3 regions of the Priestia aryabhattai genome follow, and region 3 is predicted to be linked to each of the others. Evidence: riboswitches for the same ligand, from Rfam matches in the RefSeq annotation. Region 3 holds a riboswitch; each other region holds the start of a gene.
What was found. A riboswitch is a leader RNA that binds a small molecule or an ion and turns the genes downstream of it on or off. The one in region 3 is predicted to bind cyclic di-AMP.
Positions count from the first base shown of each region.

Region 1: another riboswitch for cyclic di-AMP. It lies ahead of M3225_RS01505 (potassium channel family protein); the one in region 3 lies ahead of M3225_RS13325 (APC family permease).
Region 2: another riboswitch for cyclic di-AMP. It lies ahead of M3225_RS02455 (APC family permease); the one in region 3 lies ahead of M3225_RS13325 (APC family permease).

Region 1 is NZ_JAMBOQ010000001.1:285,501-291,845, forward strand. Features, by position in the region: gene M3225_RS01485 (tetratricopeptide repeat protein) at 1-329, opposite strand, end outside; gene M3225_RS01490 (YjcZ family sporulation protein) at 505-591, shown strand; gene M3225_RS01495 (YjcZ family sporulation protein) at 782-862, opposite strand; gene M3225_RS01500 (TrkH family potassium uptake protein) at 1,190-2,509, opposite strand; gene M3225_RS01505 (potassium channel family protein) at 2,513-3,172, opposite strand; cyclic di-AMP (ydaO/yuaA leader) riboswitch at 3,297-3,441, opposite strand; gene M3225_RS01510 (carboxymuconolactone decarboxylase family protein) at 3,558-4,016, opposite strand; gene M3225_RS01515 (Lrp/AsnC family transcriptional regulator) at 4,137-4,601, shown strand; gene M3225_RS01520 (hypothetical protein) at 4,830-5,732, opposite strand; gene M3225_RS01525 (S1C family serine protease) at 5,729-6,345, opposite strand, start outside.
Region 2 is NZ_JAMBOQ010000001.1:468,046-474,390, forward strand. Features, by position in the region: gene M3225_RS02455 (APC family permease) at 1-1,687, opposite strand, end outside; cyclic di-AMP (ydaO/yuaA leader) riboswitch at 1,848-1,988, opposite strand; gene M3225_RS02460 (N-acetylmuramoyl-L-alanine amidase) at 2,180-3,208, opposite strand; gene glnA (type I glutamate--ammonia ligase) at 3,941-5,275, opposite strand; gene M3225_RS02470 (MerR family transcriptional regulator) at 5,359-5,766, opposite strand; gene M3225_RS02475 (methionine gamma-lyase family protein) at 5,957-6,345, opposite strand, start outside.
Region 3 is NZ_JAMBOQ010000003.1:18,682-25,026, forward strand. Features, by position in the region: gene M3225_RS13310 (ATP-binding protein) at 1-424, shown strand, start outside; gene M3225_RS13315 (thiamine pyrophosphate-binding protein) at 430-2,082, shown strand; partial or broken gene M3225_RS13320 (YdeI/OmpD-associated family protein) at 2,570-3,162, shown strand; cyclic di-AMP (ydaO/yuaA leader) riboswitch at 4,220-4,362, shown strand; gene M3225_RS13325 (APC family permease) at 4,494-6,323, shown strand.

The DNA of each region.
Region 1 (6,345 bases), on a different contig from region 3:
GCCCGCTGCAAATAAGACAGCGATTTTTCGTAATTCCCTCCAAACATAAGCGGAGTTTCCCGGTATTTTACTCCTCGAACGAAGTGCGCCAAGCTTGAAGACGGATTTAATGTTAATGCCTGGTGAAGAGCTCGGTCCATTTCTAAATTCAATACCATTTTTTCAAATATAATTGATTCTTCGATTTGCTTTGCTAAACAAACCGCTAAGTAACAGTACAAATCAGATGCTTCAGGTTTTTTCTTCATTTCTTGTTGAATTTCGCGTTTGATCTCTTTCCACTTTCCCTCTTCTAGCTGATTCATAACGTATTGTGCATGTATTCCCACCTATTTACCCTCCTTTTCTTCTTTATCATAAAGGATTTCTACGCAAATGAAAAAAAGTAAGTGTTCTTCATTCTTCTCAAAAGATCGTTACCGTTAAAAAATAGGCAAATTTCTCAATCACTTAACCCAATTAGTACATAGGATATAGAGACTTTGATTAAAGGAGGTTACACATATGGGCGAAAAAGGCGGTTTGGGTTTTTCATTTATCGTTGTTTTATTTATTCTATTAGTAATCGTAGGGTGTTCTTGCTACTACTAATTTCTAGAGGGGATGAACATCATTCATCCTCTTATTTCAAAAAAAAACCATGCTCTTTCGCATGGCTACATACCGATTAGATGAATGAGTAGAGGAACTCATTGTTCGGCAATATTGAAGAAATTTTTGGTTTTTACTTCCGCCTAGTATGCCCTTCTTGACGGGGGCTATGCGCAAATAAAGTTAACGTTTAAAAGCGAAAGCCAGACGCGCCTACAATAACAAGTAAAACAAATAACACAACGATTAACGCAAAATTTTGTTTTTCCACGTATCATCCCTCACTTCCTTTTATCTGCTTTTAGTGTATGCAACAGCTTGGCAAAATGTTTAGGACAGCTGTGCGGATTTTTTTACGAGAAAAATCTTCAAAATTCGCTAAAAAAAGTGAATCATATTTTTGTTTCTTTCGTTATATATAATAAGAGATTTTTTACTATAAAAAAAGGGGGTCCTTTGATGCGCCGACATTCCAAATTGCCCAGTATTCTTGTTTTCACCTTCTTTTTACTCATTGCGACCATTTTATGCGTGACATCTTTCATGTCCTGACTCCATGAATAACATAAAAAAATCGCCTCCTTGGAGGCGATTTTTTCTACCCTAGCATAATATCTTCGTTTGGATATCGTACAGCTTCTCGCTTCTGTTTTGATAATGAAAAAGCAAGCGTTAATGGCCCGACTTTTCCTAAACACATAATAAAGATGATGATCACGCGTCCAAAGTATGATAGTTCAGGAGTAGCTCCCATCGATAAACCTACTGTTCCAAACGCAGAAACCACTTCAAACATAATTTTTACAAACGGCAGGTTTTCCGAAATATTTAACAGGAAAATGGCCCCAAACACAAACATAATTGAAATCATCGTAATGGCTAGTGCCTTAAACACGTGAAGAGGAAGAAGGCGTCTCTTTAGCAGCACAATATCTTCCCTGCTTCGTAAAAATGCCCATATAGAAAAGACAATAACCACAAACGTCGTGAGTTTGATACCGCCTCCTGTTGACGCACTTCCTGCACCAATAAACATTAATAAAACCATTAAAAAGACCGTTGCATCATGCAGGTGAGCTAAATCAATTGTATTAAACCCAGCGGTTCTTGTCGTTACCGCTTGAAAATAAGAAGCCCATACTTTGTCTCCTAATGATAAATTTCCGAGCGTATGCGAATTGCCGTACTCTAAGAAGAAAATAAAAAGCATGGCAATCACGTTAATGGCGAACGTGCTGATAATCATAATTTTTGAATGCAGCGTTAGTTTTTTATACGATTTTTTCACCCACATATCAGCAAGGACGGTAAACCCTAACCCACCAATAATGAACAAAAAAGAAATCGTTATGTTAATAATGGGATCTCCTACATACTGAACTAAGTTATCAGACAACAGTCCGAACCCTGCGTTATTAAAAGCCGAAATCGAATGAAACAAGCTAAAGAACAGCCCCTTAGACCATCCGAACTCCGGAACCCAGCGTATCGCTAAAAAGATAAGTGCAACAAACTCAATTAAAAATGAAAAGATAAACAACCTTTTAACTAGCAGCACAACTCCACCGACGCTCGTCTGATTTAATGCCTGCTGAACAAGCATACGCTCTTTAAATCCAATTTTTTTACCTAGCATCATAAAAATCAACACGGCAAATGACATAATGCCAAGACCACCTATTTGAATTAACAGCATAATAATCGTTTGACCGATGACGGTAAAACGCGTGCCCGTATCGACGACGGCTAAGCCGGTTACTGTCATCGCGGAAGTAGACGTAAAAAGAGCATCTACCCACCGGATCGGCTCAGTAGTAGAAAAAGGCATCATCAATAGAAAAGCACCAATAATAATTCCTCCGCCAAAAATAGAAACAAGCAGCTGAGGAGGGGTGAGTTTAATAATTTGTTTTTTCATGATTTAAACTCCTTCTTCTTCAAAACGGTTCAAATCGCGATTATGTCCGATGACAATAAGCATATCTCCTTGTTCGATTCTTTCATGCGCGGTAGGCGAAATCACCATTTCCCCGTCTTTTCGCTGAAAACCGATAATATTGCAGCCGTACTTTGCGCGAATATTTAAATCAAACAGCGTTTTATTATGAAGTTTCTTAGAAGCGACAATTTCAACAATACTGTAGTCCTTTGACAGTTCAATGTAGTCAATGATTTTTTCTGACACCACATGATGAGCAATGCGCTTAGCAATATCGCGCTCGGGATGAATGACTTTGTCCGCTCCTATTTTCTCCAGCACTTTTTGATGATACATATTCACCGCTTTTACCCATACTTGCTTAACGCCCATATCTTTTAAAAGCATCGTTGCGAGCACGCTTGCTTCGATATCATCCCCAAACGAAATAAGAGCATGATCAACATTGCGAATACCTAGCCCTTTTAAGCTAGCTTCATCAATTGCGTTCGCTTGCACAACATATGTAGCTGAGTTGCTATATTTATTTACTACCTCCTGATTGCGGTCAATAGCGAGCACATCCACATCCAAATTAGCAAACTCTTCAACCAAACTGCCTCCAAAACGACCTAATCCCAATACAGCAAACTGTTTTTTCATAATGTATTTATTCCTTTCTTCAACTGCTCTGTGTTCTCTTAGCTTATACTTTTTCTAAAAAATTACATCTTTTTCTTAAAAAAAGCGCAAAAAAACACAGGAAGGCTCCTGTGCTTTTTCACACTCTTCCCCCTCAAAACGCTTGCGAAGTTAGCTGTCGGGTTCGGGTTTTAAGAGTAACCCTACCTTTTTAAGGATTCACCCCAGAGCACAATATGTGCGTAAATAATGGGTCCTCCGCTCCGTAATGGATTAAGCGATTTTTTATTCAAATGTCTATGATCTATTTTCTAGAATAATCAATTTGATTTATGATACGTTTCACTTCACGAAAGCTATCTTACTCCTGTGGATTTTGTCTGTCAAGGTATTTTTAAGGAAGACATCACTTGCGCTGCAAACTGCAAAAATCATATAAATCTAAACTGACAATCAGTTTGTGAAATTGATCAAACAAATTAATAACAGCCAAAAGCTCTAATAGCTGCGTATCACTGTAATATTTCTTTAATTGATTCATCTCAGCATCCGTCAAATCTCTCGGACGCACCCGATATACATCAATAAATCGAAACAGGAGTCGATCTTTTTCTTCAAGCTTTTCTTCTCTTAATACTTTTTGATTAAGCGTCTCATCACCTATATATGACATGCTCATACACGTCTCACAGCCGTTAACACCTGCTAGATAAAGCCTAATTTTTTCCTTTGTCTCTTTTTCTACTATATCGCTCTTCCAAAGCGTGTCGTAAAGCCTATCATACAATCTTTTTACATGTGGAATTAAATTCAGTGCTTTTTCAAAATTTGTTCCCTCTTCGTTTGTTAACAAAACTCTTGCCATTTTTTACTCACTCCTTTTTAATTATTATAGTAAGAAAAATGGAAATTTCAGATAACATATAAAACATTTTATCTGTTATTACTAATCAAATGAAACGTTAATAAGAAAGAAGGTTTTCAATTGAAAATTGATGAAATTGATTTATCGATTTTGCAGGCGCTGCAGCAAAACAGCCGTCTTTCCTTAAGAGAGCTAGGAAAACAAATTAACTTGTCTCCTCCTTCGGTAGCAGAGCGAGTAAGGCAGCTAGAGAGCTTTGGCGTTATAAAAGGGTATACAATCGATATTGATTATGAAAAGCTGCATTTGCCCGTGTCGTGTTTTATTGAAGTAACCATGAAAAACGGAGAGCACGAGCGTTTTAAACGATTTATTTCTCAGTACCCCTATGCTTTATTCTGTGAGCGCATCGCTGGGCAAGCCTGCTTTATTACAAAGCTTCAGCTTCCTCACCTGCACGTACTAGAACAATTTATTAACGAAATTACACCTTATGCCAAAACGATTTCACACATCGCCCTTTCTCACGTGGAGATGTCTCTTGAACTACTGAATCATTTAAAACATAAAAAGCACCTATCATAAACGATAGAAGCTTTTGTTCATCCATTAAATTGTACAGCGTGAAAACACACAAAAAATAACCCTCCAAAGCTGGAGGGTATAAATTTTCCGAATAATGAAAGTTTTACAACTTTATTTTATCAGGTGCTGACATTTCTGTCTACTTAAAAATGTAAAAGAGCTCTCTATTATATAGACAGCTCTTTTACTGCTTGTTTTTTGGAAACAATCAATCTATATAAAAGGGAACTACCTAAGGTGAAAAGTCACGTGAAGCCTTGGCAGTTCATCCTGGATATACCGGTTGATTCCATTCAAAACAAGTTCATTCATCATTTCTTCTTTGACCTCTGATTCCGTTTTTTTATCTTTTTGTTTCAAAATAAGAATATAATAGGCTTTACCCATTTTAATGGGTTCGCTACTCTCTCCGATGTGCTGTTTTTTCAAAATGTCTATAAATGAGGAGGATAGACTTGAAAGCTTTAGATTATCAGCATTCTCTATTTTGCTGATTGTGTGGAGATCAGCAAATTTTTTTTGACCGTCTTGGAGCGATGTTCCCTTCTGCAGTTCAGCCGCAACAGCATCGGCATCATGTAAAGTTGGAAGAGTTAGCTGCGTAAAAGATACGCGCGTTACATTGTTTTCAATACGTTTATAGTAAGCGCTTAGTTTATCAGACGTAATTTGTTTACGGAAGTATTCCTCTAATTTAAACTGATTCGTTAACTGGTTGGTTACATCACTAGAACGAATGTGTAATACTTCATAACCTTGCTTTCGTGTATCCTCGTCATATGAGCGTTTGATTTGCTTCCACATATCCTCGACTTGTTTTTGTACCCTATCGCTTGTCTCTAGATGTGCAATTAAGATTTTTTGCATCACAAGCCGCCGCAACAACTCTTTGCGGTAGCTTGTATCATTTAGCGGAGCATCGGGATTTAAGAACCCTTCAACGGCTAAAAAACGGTTGAATTCAGCTCCTGTCACCTTTCCTCCTTCATACGCTGCCACTTCTTTGGTAGAAGATAGCTGACTAATTTCTACAGAAGGAAACATCGTGTTTGAATGCTTCCCTCCGCATCCTGTCAAAAGTCCGAACGCTGTTAATACTGCTAGCTGCAGCTTTAACGGTGTTGAACTCATCCATTGTTATCCTGCTGCTCTGAAAGCTTCAGAGAAATGGTTTGTTTCTTTCCGTTTCGGTACACGTCTAATTTCACCGTGTCTCCTACTTTGCGTTTTGTGTATAAGTATTGACGTAAATCACTGGATGTTTTAACTTTATTTCCATCGATGGCAACAATCACGTCTTTTGATTGTAAACCTGCATCAGAAGCAGAAGAAAACGGTTCAACTGTCGTTACGACAACTCCTTCAGACGTATCGCTTGTTAGGCCTAGTTGATTTTGTTTTGTTTCGGCTGAAAGCTGACCTACATCTTGAAGACCTACGCCCATATATGGACGGGTTATTTTACCGTTTTTCATCAGCTGTTCAATCGTTGGCTGCACTTCATCACTTGGAAGAGCAAAGCCGATGCCTTCTACATTGTCTTCTGAAATTTTCATACTGTTAATACCTATTACTTCACCGGAAGAATTGATTAAGGCACCACCGCTGTTTCCCGGATTAATAGCCGCATCCGTTTGAATCACGTCTACGTTCCAATTGTCTGAAATAGGAACGGAGCGTTTCGCTGCGCTGACGATACCTTGTGTGACCGTACGCGAGAATTGTTCACCAAGAGGGTTTCCGA
Region 2 (6,345 bases), on a different contig from region 3:
TAATGGCCATATTATTTTCCCGGGCTTTTTCTTCAGCCATATCGATGAATCGAAACAACGGCCGCACTAGGCTGCGGTATTGAGAATGAAACGTAACAATACGAATATCAGGCTGCCACTTCTCCCACTTCTCTTCCATTCTCTTTTCGCTTTCTCGGTCAAAAGCCACATGCACCGCAATAACGGTATCGCCAATCGTTCTTGCATAATTTAATGAATTTTCTACTACCTTTGTCATTCCTGCTACAGGAACAATGACCACACTTCCTTCAAGCTTTCCAATCTTTTCTCCTTGTTTAATACGAAGCTGCTCTCCTACCGATTCATAATGCGTATGAATTCGATGAAAAATATAGACAATAATCGGCAAGAAAACTAGCACGGACCATACTTGTGAAAACTTCGTTGTAAACAAAATAATTAATACAGTTAATGTAATGAGCGCACCAATTAAGTTGATGGTTAGCTTTCCTTGCCAGCCGGCCGGCTTTTCTCTAAGCCATTTGACAATCATGCCTGTTTGAGAAAGCGTAAATGGAATGAACACCCCAACTGCATAAAGAGGAATTAATTGTTCCGTCGCTCCTTTAAAAGCTACAATTAAGACAATAGAAGCAATTCCAAGCGTCACAATTCCATTTGAATAGCCTAGTCGATCGCCACGAATTTGAAACATTCTTGGCATGTATTTATCAGACGATAAGTTTACAGCCAGCAAAGGGAAAGCTGAAAAGCCCGTATTTGCCGCTAGCACTAGGATTAGAGCTGTTGTGCCTTGAATAAAATAATAAAATCCATTTCTTCCAAACACACTCGATGCAATTTGTGATACAACAGTTTCATCTGCTTTTGGAGAAATTCCAAGCCAATAAGCTAAAAACGTGATTCCAGAAAATAAAACGGCTAGAATACCGCCCATCAGCATTAATGTATGAACAGCATTTTTTGCACCTGGCTCTTTAAAGTTAGGCACCGCATTTGAAATAGCTTCTACACCTGTCAATGCCGAACAGCCTGACGAAAAAGCTTTTAATAATAAAAATAAACTAATACCTGGCACCACTGTACCAAGGGATGTATGAAGCTCAGGTGAAACTTGACCTGTCGCTATTTTAAAGAAGCCCACCGCTATTAACAAAATAAGAGCAATAACAAATAAATAAACCGGATAAGCTAATACAGAAGCGGATTCTGTTACACCTCGTAAATTTAAGACGGTAATAAAAATCACCAGCAAACACGCAATTACTACGTTATAATGATGCAGCGCTGGAAAAGCCGAAGTTAAAGCATCCGTTCCTGCTGAGACGCTCACAGCAACTGTTAAAATATAATCTACTAACAGTGATCCCCCAGCGATAAGCCCAGGATTTTCTCCTAAATTGGTTTTAGAAACAATATAAGCTCCTCCGCCTTGAGGATATGCATAAATAATTTGACGATATGAAAGAATTAAAGCCGTCAGCAGCACCAATACCCCAAGCGCAATTGGAATCGAATACCAATAGGCAAGGACTCCGACTGTTGCAAGTACAATTAAAATCTGTTCTGTTCCATACGCTACTGAAGATAAGGCATCTGATGATAAAATAGCCAGCGCTTTAAGCTTACTAAGCTTTTGATCGCCTAACTCTTTTGTTTTAAGCGGCTTTCCAATCAATAATCTTTTGAGAACTGAATAGTTCACGTAATTTCCCTCCGATAATCGCTTAGCTACATTGCTATTTGTTGCTAAGCTCCGTTACAAGTTCAATAATAAATGGTATTGTCCCTAAAAAATACCTTTTTATGTTAAAAAAGCGCACAAAAAAAACACTAAGGGTTCTCAGCGTTTTTACACAGCTTAAACCTCCTCTCCAAAACGCTTATGGGGTTAGCTGTCGGATTCGGGCTATGAGAGTAGCCCTACCTTTTAAAAAGGATTCACCCCAAGTGACAATGCACAAATTTGGGTCCCCCACTTCTGACGAATTAAGCGATCACAGGCCAATATAATTTTTGGTTAAAGGGTATGATTGATAACATGTTTCTTTCATAACTATCCTTTATTCTTAGATAATATACTCCCGTACAATTGGTTTGTAAAGCATTATTTTACGTAAACAATAAAATAGTGCTTAAGGCGCTTTTAACAGGAAAATAAAAGGCCTTCTGACTGCTTACAGAAGACCTTCTCACTTTAACTTTTTGCTTTTAGAACGGTTGCTAGCTTGTTTTTCGTTTGAAGACCATAAATGCCATCTACATCATAAGGGAGATACACAAGCTGAAAACGTCTTACTGCATCTTTCGTTTGAACTCCATATATTCCGTCTACTGACCCTACTTTAAAATTAACCGCGTTTAATGCTCTCTGAAGCTGTTTCACAGCTTCTCCAGAATCACCTTGTTTTAAAATTCCATTTGGAAGTGGATATTGTTCAGAAGGTGGTGTTGGTGATGGAGTTGGTGAAGTTCCGGAAGGAATAACAATCGTTTTTCCAACTTGTAGTGTTAAAGGATCAGAAAGCCCTGTATTCGCTTCTTGAAGCGCTTGTACTGTTATTCCGTACTTCTGTGCAATACTGTACAGCGTATCTCCTTGCTTGATCGTATACGTTTTTGTACTCGGTTCAGAAGGTGAAGGGTTTGGAATTGGTGTTGGTGTTGGAACTGCACGACGAGGTAAATTTAAATATACGGCAATTCCTTTTGCATACGATTCACCCATGCTTTTTAAAAATGCTGCATTTTGAAGAAGTGCTGCATCTGTCCTGTTATCAATAAATGCAATTTCAGTGAGTACTGCAGGCATATTTGTTAAGCGAAGCACCGCATAATTGGCTGATTTTCGTCCGCGATTCGGATGATTATACGACAGCAGCGTTGGCTGTACTTGGCCGTGTACAATTGATTGAAACGTTTTACTAGCATTGCTAGCGCTTCGATAAACATAATCTTCGTAACCTGTTCCTCCACCAGCATTTACGTGAATAGACATAAATGCATCTGCTCCCCACGAATTAGCTTGAGAAGCGCGCTGAGATAAAGATAAAAAAGTATCTGTGGTACGGGTGGTTTTAATCGTAAAGTCACTGTAAGTGCTATTTAAATAGCTTATTAAATATTGTTGAATTTTTAAAACTAAGTTTTTTTCATATAGTCCGTTCGCTCCAACTGCTCCTGTATCTGCCCCACCATGTCCTGCATCAAGATAGATTTTTTTCATATTACTTGTTCCTCCTTATTGTTAACATATGCGTGAGGGCAAAAAGTGCTACGTATACTAGCCTACTAAGTAGAAAATTACTAAAAAAAGGCCCGCTGTTCAAAGGCAGCGGGTATTCTGCTTTATAGACAGAATATTGAATAGGGATAGCTCTCAAGGAGTGACAGCTATATGCAGAGTGTTGATTCGTTGATTAAATGATAATAATTATCATTTTCATTTAAAGTATACACTAAGAGGGAAGTTTTGTCTATTCTATTATGATAACGGTAGGGTCTATTTAAAAAGCAGTACACCTATGACAATGAGAATAATCCAAATTGGAATGCTTATCAATATTCCTATCACTAAACCTTTAAAGAAATTTCCTTCTTTCATTTTTATTCCATCCCTCTCCAACAGTATTTTCTAACGATACTATGATTAGCTGAAAATTCTCTGAAGTTATACTGAAATACAGTGCAGAGTGAACACATAAACAATCTCACTATCTGTTATACACTACTTTTACTTATAGATTCAATGAGACAAAAAGCTCATCCGTTTTGATTTATGTAAACCAATTCTTTCTTGTATGTAACGAAACAATAAAAAAGCCCACCGTAAATTGTACGACAGGCAGCTTTATTATAAACAAGCTATATATTCAATTTACTTATGCAGAATGTCATTCATTTTGAAAAATAAAAAAGTCTGAGAGAATGTATAAACGATCTCTCAGACTTTTAAAAATTAATATTGGCTCATATATTGGTCACGTTCCCAAGGATGAACTTGTGTACGGAACATATCCCATTCGATTTCTTTCGCTTCAACGAAATGCTCTGCTAAGTGTTCACCTAAAGCAGCAACCATAACTTCGTTTGATTGGAAGCTATCTAAAGCTTGAGCTAGTGTTGCAGGTAAATCTACGATACCTTCTTCAACACGCTCTTCTTTTGTCATTACATAGATATTACGATCGATAGGTTTTGGAGCTTCAAGATTGTTCTTGATTCCATCTAAACCAGCTTTTAACAGAACAGCCATTGCTAAGTATGGGTTAGCAGCTGGGTCTACGCTACGTACCTCAACACGAGTTCCTACGCCACGAGAAGCTGGGATACGGATTAATGGGCTACGGTTGCGTGCAGACCATGCAACATAACAAGGAGCCTCATATCCAGGTACTAGACGCTTATAAGAGTTGACAGTAGGGTTTGTTACTGCTGTAAAGCTATGTGCGTGCTTGATGATACCTGCGATAAATTGGCGAGCCGTATCACTTAGCTCTAAATTACCGTTTTCATCATAAAATGCGTTTTGACCATTTTTAAATAATGAAACGTTACAGTGCATGCCTGAACCATTCACACCAAATAGTGGTTTTGGCATAAATGTAGCGTGTAAACCATGTTTACGTGCAATTGTTTTTACAACAAGTTTGAACGTTTGGATATCATCACAAGCTCTTAATGCAGAAGCATATTTGAAGTCGATCTCGTGTTGTCCAGGAGCTACCTCATGGTGAGATGCTTCAATTTCAAAGCCCATTTCTTCAAGCTCTAATACGATGTCACGACGGCAGTTTTCACCAAGGTCAGTTGGCGCTAAGTCGAAGTAGCCACCTTTATCATTTAGTTCTAATGTAGGTTCGCCTTTTTCGTCTAATTTGAATAAGAAGAACTCTGGCTCAGGTCCAAGATTGAAATCAGTAAACCCTAACTCTTCCATCTCTTTTAACACACGTTTTAAGTTATTACGTGGATCTCCATCAAACGGAGTTCTATCTGCATTGTAGATGTCACAAATAAAACGTGCTACTTTACCTTTTTCAGATGTCCAAGGGAAAATAACAAATGTGTCAATGTCCGGGAATAGGTACATATCTGATTCTTCAATACGTACAAACCCTTCAATAGAAGAACCGTCAAACATCATTTTGTTGTCTAACGCTTTTTCTAATTGGCTTACTGGAATTTCAACGTTTTTGATTGTTCCTAAAATGTCAGTGAACTGAAGACGAATATATTTTACATTCTCTTCTTGAACTTTGCGGAAAATATCTTCTTTTGTGTACTTTGCCATCGTGTGATCCTCCCCTAAATCTCTATATAATATTTATAATCTATACCACTCACATACGAACGGTATAAATATTGATAACTTTATTAATGAAAGAACCTGGACATATCTCCTTGATTTAAAGTTGCTCGATTAAAACGGCCTGCTTGCATAAGTTCTGCACGAAGCATTTTTCGCAATTCATCGTCCGTTAATTCTGGCTTTGATGTTTCTGCCACAACTTTTTCTTCTTGCTTATGCCCTTTTTGCTCCTTTTGAAGATGAAACAGCTGTTTTACACCTGCTAAGTTTACACCTTGTTCAATCAGATCGCGGATTTCAAGCAGCTTATCAACATCGTTAAATGAGAATAGTCGTCGATTTCCCTCTGTTCTTACTGGTGCAACTAATTCATGTTCTTCATAGTAGCGAATTTGGCGAGCCGACAACTCAGTTAACTGCATCACAATTCCAATTGGGAAAAGTGGCGTATTTCTTCGAATGTTGTCACTCATTTCAGTTCCTCCTCTGGATTAACTATTTACATTGTATGCTATGTTAGTTCACCTGTCAACCGAATGTTAGTAATTCTAACATAAATTTTTCTGAACATTTATTCTATACAAATAAATAGCACTTAGTTTATTTTTATGAGCGTATCTTTTCTTTCTTAACGGGGAGAAAATAGTCTTTCTAACTTATATTTTATAAAAGTTCTTTCGTTAGCAATTGATCTACCGCCATGCATATTGCTACTTTCACGTGAGCATATGTTAATCCGCCTTGCACGTAAGCGACATAAGGAGGCCTGATAGGGCCATCTGCCGTAAGCTCAAGGCTTGCTCCTTGTATAAACGTTCCAGCTGCCATAATCACATCATCTTCGTACCCTGGCATATAAGCGGGATAGGCCGTTACGTGTGAATTAATGGGCGAAGCGAATTGAATAGCCTGACAAAAAGAAATCATTTTATCGCGGTCATCGAACTGAACGGATTGAATTAAATCTGTTCGTTCACTGTTCCACTTCGGCTCACTTTGCATCCCTAACTCTTCGAACATAGCAGATGAGAAAACTGCTCCTTTTAATGCTT
Region 3 (6,345 bases):
TGCCCTTGTAAAAAGTCATGCTCTATTACATAATATTGCAATTAAATATGAAAATAAGAGAAATTCGTTAAAAACTAAAGTAGATGAATCACAAATTAAACAAGTGCTGATTAATCTACTTCAAAATGCTATTGATGCAATGCAAGATGGTGGAGAAATAACAGTATCTCTAGATTTTAACGAAGAAACAGAACAAATAAAAATTGTCGTTCGAGATAATGGGGTTGGAATGACCGCAAAAGAGCTAAAAAGCATATCTAAGCCCTTTTTTTCCACAAAAGAAAGGGGAATAGGGCTTGGTTTACATATTTCTTATCAAATTATTGAATCCCATGGTGGAAAAATTAGGGTTAATTCTATAAAAGATAAGGGTTCAACTTTTACGCTTTATTTGCCAGCTTACTCTCAACAGGAAGGTATATGACTAACATGAAAACAGTAGTTTCTTTATTGATTGATCATTTTAAAGAATGGGGAGTTACTCATATCTTTGGGATCCCTGGTAAATCTATCGTTCCTATATTAACTGAAATAGAGGACAACGGGCTAGAATTTATAGTTACTAGGCATGAAAATGGAGCAGGTTTTGCAGCATCAGGCTATTCATTGATAAAAGATACTATTGGGGTTGCAATAGGAACCTCTGGTCCTGGAGGAACAAATCTTTTGACATCTGCTGGTCAGGCTAAAGCCTATCATCTTCCTGTTTTGTTTATTACAGGCCATCCGTCCATAAAAGATACGGGAAAAGCTTTAGGGCAAGATTCCTCAATGTTTGGAACAGATTTAGTAAAAATGTTTGAGCCCGTAACGTTATTTAGTGCACGAGTTGAGCGCAAAGAACAGTTTGAATTATATTTTAAACATGCTATTGAAAAAGCATGTGTGGGGGTTAAAGGTCCGGTGCATCTTTCTATTCCCTTTGAAGTTTTATTAGAAGAAATTAATCCTTTCAAATTTGAATTACCGAGAGAGGTTCCTGTCGTATCAACACAATTGGAGAAAGTAATACACCAATTAAATCAAGCTGAAAATCCAATATTATTTTTAGGAAAAGGTGTACAGATTTCTAAAGCTTATGAGGAAGTGAAATGGCTTGCTGAAAAATGGGGGATTCCGGTGATTACAACTCCTGGTGGAAAAGGTACTTTTTCTACTAATCATTCTTTATCTTTAGGTGCATTTGGCTTAGGTGGTACAGAAAGAGCGACGAAGTATTTGCAATCTAATATAGATCTCATGATTGTAATTGGAAGCAAGTTAAGCGATATGTCTTTAGCAGGATTCAAGGAGAGTTATAAGCCTAAGAAAATTATTCAATTTGATATAGACTCCACCTTTTCAGGGAAATCAATTTCAGTTCCAACCCTAGTTATCCAAGGAGATGCAAAAAGAAACTTAGAAGAGCTCAAAAAGAAAGTGAATGGTATGAGATCAACTCCCTTAGCACCAATTAATTTACTTGCTCAAGAACAAGGGAATGAAAAAAATCAAACTGAAGAGCTAAGTGAAAGTTCACATTATATATCAGCAGCTAGTGCAATTAAAGAGCTTCGTAGATATTTACCAGATGAAACAATATTATTTGGGGATGATGGAAGTCATACTTTTTTTGCTATTAAGCACTATGATATCTATGAGCCTGGCACTTTCTTTTTTGATGATGTGTTTGGTACTATGGGACATGCTATTGGTTATGCAATAGGTGCTAAAATAGCTTCACCACAGAAACCTATTGTATGCCTCACTGGCGATGGATGTACACTCATGCATGGTACCGAAATCGCATCAGCTGTAAATGAAGGCGTTGCAGTAGTATTTGTTGTATTTAACAATGGCGGTTTAGATATGGTTGATAAAGGGATGAAACAATGGTTAAATCGCTCGGTTGGAGCCAAGTATAAAGAAAAAACTAATATTAAGAAATTTGCAGAATCATTGGGAGCTATTGCTTATAGGTGTAGAAATAAAAGCGAAATAGAGGATGCTATTAGACAAACGTTGGAATATAAAAATATCCCTTCAGTTATAGAGGTTATGGTTGATCCCAAAGAAATACCACCTATCTTAGATAGGATATAAAGATTCAGGTTCTAGTGTAAAAATACCACGAAAATTTCAAAAGATCTCTAAACCTTTGATATGATAATAACATTATTTGAAAAAGGTTTGTTTTCAGTAGAATAAAGTTTAATTTGTTGTAGCTGAAATTTTATAATGCTGAGCAATAACAAATGTAATTACCTTAAATTTCACACATAAAAACCACTTGCATATCGCAAGTGGTTTCTATTTCTAAGATTACATATATCCATGTGGTGAATCCATTCAAGGAGAGATTTCGCAAGCATGCCAGAACAGTACATAGGGTTAAAGAAAGTTATAAACAGGCAAGTAGATGTCCCTCAACCTCTTTAAACAGACGATCAAATAGAATTAATTAATTTCACGTTGATTGAAGAAGGGCATTTCATAAATTTGGAGAATATTATCACAGTCAAATAATTTGATGATGGACTGTACGGGTGTTAGGGTGACTGATTGAAAAATTGAACAGGAGTGTTCCTTAATGGCAAATAGTAGAACAAATCCTAAAGTTGATGAATTTTTAAGTAAAGCTAAAAAGTGGAAAGAAGAATATGAGACGCTGAGAAACATTGTTCTTGACTGTGAGTTGATTGAAGAATTTAAGTGGATGAATCCTTGCTACACGTTTGAGAAAAAAATATCGTTTTAATACATGGGTTTAAAGAATATTGTGCACTTCTGTTTCCTAAGGGTGCTTTGTTACAGGATTCTCATGGCGTTCTAATCCAACAAACAGAGAATGTACAAGGAGCGCGTCAGATTCGGTTTACCAATGTGCAGGAAATAGTTGAAAAGGAAGCCATCTTGAAAGCTTATATTTATGAGGCCATTGAAGTTGAAAAAGCCGGTTTGAAAGTGAAAGTTAAAAAACCGGAAGAATTGATGATCCCTGAAGAACTTCAACATAAATTTGATGAAATTCCTTCTCTGAAAACATCTTTTGAAGCATTGACTCCAGGACGGCAAAGAGCATATATTCTTTATTTTTCTACAGCTAAACAATCTAAGACTCGAGAAGCAAGGATTGAGAAATATATGGAGAACATTCTCAACGGAAAAGGGTTAAATGATTAGTAGGTTTTATTTAAAACATAGCTAATATAAGAAGCCACTTGTATAAAACAAGTGGCTCTTTGCTACGTTGAATACATTAAAACATTCACGTATCATTCCCGTTACCGTTATAGCATAAATTCTATATTTCTCATTAAATATATGAAATAAAAGGGCTATTAAAACCTTTATAATCATATTTTAAGGCATAAAATACGCATTACAAGACAAGGAGTTCGTATTTCTATATGCTTACTGTTGATATATAAACAATGCCTATTAGAGGGATGTAAATAAAAAATACCCCAAAAAGGGGGCGCTTTTTATGAAATACATACTATACACAAAGGTAATGAGTCGTTAGTAAAAGGATATAGTCAAGCTCCTTTTATATTCATTATTGCATTTTCTCTTTGAAACTATACCCCATAAAAATCAAAAACACTCGTACAGGAGGGTGTTTTTACAACTTTAAACTTGAAAGGAGAAACGATCCGTCAGCAAAGCAAGTTGCCGACCATTCGTAGTTTGTGCCCTTTAATTGTTTTTTATACTATATATCTTTTCATTAATCTTATACCAGCACCCTTCTAAGCCAATAATCTTTTGTCTACCCCTCATAATGGTCTTACATTTCTCTCTTGACTTATTTTCATTACCAATTTTGTAAGCCAATAAGAGATAAAAACGACCCCTACATCGATTACAAAGAAATAAAATAAGTTCATTGGACTTCTAAAGTGGAATAAGTATATATTAGCAATCACAGTCTTTGCTTTTTTTGCTTCCTTTGTGGGGGAAGCATTTTTAAATGGTTAGGAATATATAAATTACTGAAATGGGAACACATTTATTCTGTACCATTTTATATTTTGATTGGAATCTTTGTGAAAATTGTATTGCAAAAATTTATTTCTATTGAGGGAAAATCGAGACATGGAATTTAATTACGTAATCTGTAACAAAAAGATATTATAAAGAAAGTATAGGAAATATTCATTTTAATTGATACCCTCTTTACAAATGTAAAACTCAGGCGTATAGTACCTAACATACATATATGATCTTGCTATTTTCATACCTTTTATCGCTTAATCCACTAAGGAGTGGGGGACCCATTTTTGTGCACTTGCACTTGGGGTGAATCCTTCTAAAAGAAGGTAGGGCTACTCTAAAGGCCCGAATCCGACAGCTAACCTCATCAGCGTTTGGAGAGAAGGTTTGCTTTTATTTGTCCTGGAAAGAACACTAAGCAGAACCTTAGTGTTCTTTTTTGTGTTTTTTTTCTGAGATAGGGAATGATGAGAGTAAACCAATATAGGTAAATGGCAAAGGTTCCAGGAGGAGTTTAGATGAGTTATTCATCCATAAAACGTTTATTAATTGGGAGGCCACTTAAATCAAAGGAGCTAGGTGAACAAAAGTTAAATAAGATCAAGGCCTTAGCTATTCTTTCATCCGATGCACTTTCATCCGTGGCGTACGGCCCAGAACAAGTCCTTATTGTGCTTGCCACAATTGGGATGATAGCATTTTGGTACTCTATCCCAATTGGTATTGGTGTACTTATTCTTTTAACAGCACTTATCCTTTCTTACCGACAAATTATTTATGCCTTTCCAGAAGGTGGTGGCGCTTATGTTGTATCTAAACATAACCTTGGAGAGAATGCAGGGCTTATTGCTGGAGGATCTCTATTAGTAGACTATATTTTAACCGTATCTGTAAGTATTTCATCTGGAACTGATGCGTTAACGTCTGCTTTTCCTGTTCTTCATGACTATAGGGTCATAATCGCTTGCTTATTGGTTATTTTTATTATGGTTTTGAATCTAAGAGGAGTAACGGAATCTGCGTCAGCATTAGCGTATCCTGTTTATTTGTTTGTTCTTGCATTACTTTTATTAATAGGGATAGGAATGTGGAAAGTAGCGACTGGTCAGATCTCTCCTGACATTCATCCTGCCATCGGGACTGCAGTGCCAGGAATCAGCTTATTTTTACTATTACGAGCTTTTTCATCAGGGTGTTCAGCTCTTACAGGCGTAGAAGCTATTTCAAATGCTGTAACAAACTTTAGACAGCCAGCTGCAAGAAATGCGGTTCGTACGCTTGTTGCAATGGGCGTTATTTTAGCTATTCTGTTTTCAGGTGTAATGTTCTTGGCTTATTGGTTTGGAATTGTACCTAAAGCAGAGGAGACGGTTGTTTCACAGCTTGCTTCCCAAGTGTTTGGACGAAATGGTTTCTATTATTTTGTTCAGGGTACAACGGCTTTAATTTTAGTATTAGCTGCTAATACAGGCTTTTCAGCCTTTCCTTTACTGGCTGTTAATTTAGCTGTAGATAAGTATATTCCTCGTATGTTTACGATACGTGGTGATCGTTTAGGCTATTCAAATGGGATTGTGACCCTTGGAATTGCCTCTATTGCGCTCATCATAGCATTTCAAGGTAATACAGAACGGTTAATTCCTTTATATGCCGTTGGAGTATTCATTCCATTTACGCTATCTCAAACAGGCATGATTGTAAAATGGCTAAGAGAAAAACCAGCTGGCTGGCAAGGGAAATTAGTGACTAATTTTATAGGGGCTTTTATTAGCTTCACTGTACTGATTATTTTCTTTACAACAAAATTCTCACAAGTGTGGGCTGTTTTAATCTTCTTACCTCTTATCGTCTATCTGTTTCACCGTATTAAGAACCATTACGTAGAGGTAGGAAAGCAACTTCGCATCAAGCCAGGAGACAAAGAAGCATTAGCACTAGAAGGAAATGTAGTCATTATACCGGTTGCAGGCTTAACAAGGGCTGTCGAGAATTCAATTAACTATGCGAAAATTATTGGAGACACAGTTATTGCGGTCCATGTGGCATTTGACCGTGAAAGTGAAAAGAGAATGGAAGAGATATGGAACGAACGATATCCTGATATACGCTTAGTTACATTCTACTCACAATATCGAAGCTTAGTTGGACCTCTTTTACGCTTTATTGATCGTGTAGAAGAGCGAGCTGATGATAGCCATATGGCTGTCACTGTTTTAATTCCGCAATTTATCACAAGAAAAAGCTGGCATAACGCGTTGCATAACCAATCAAGCTTATTACTAAGAGCACACCTTCTTTACCGGAAAAATGTCATTGTAACCACATTGCCTTATAAATTTAAAAAGTAAAGTGAACAAAAAGCCCATTTAC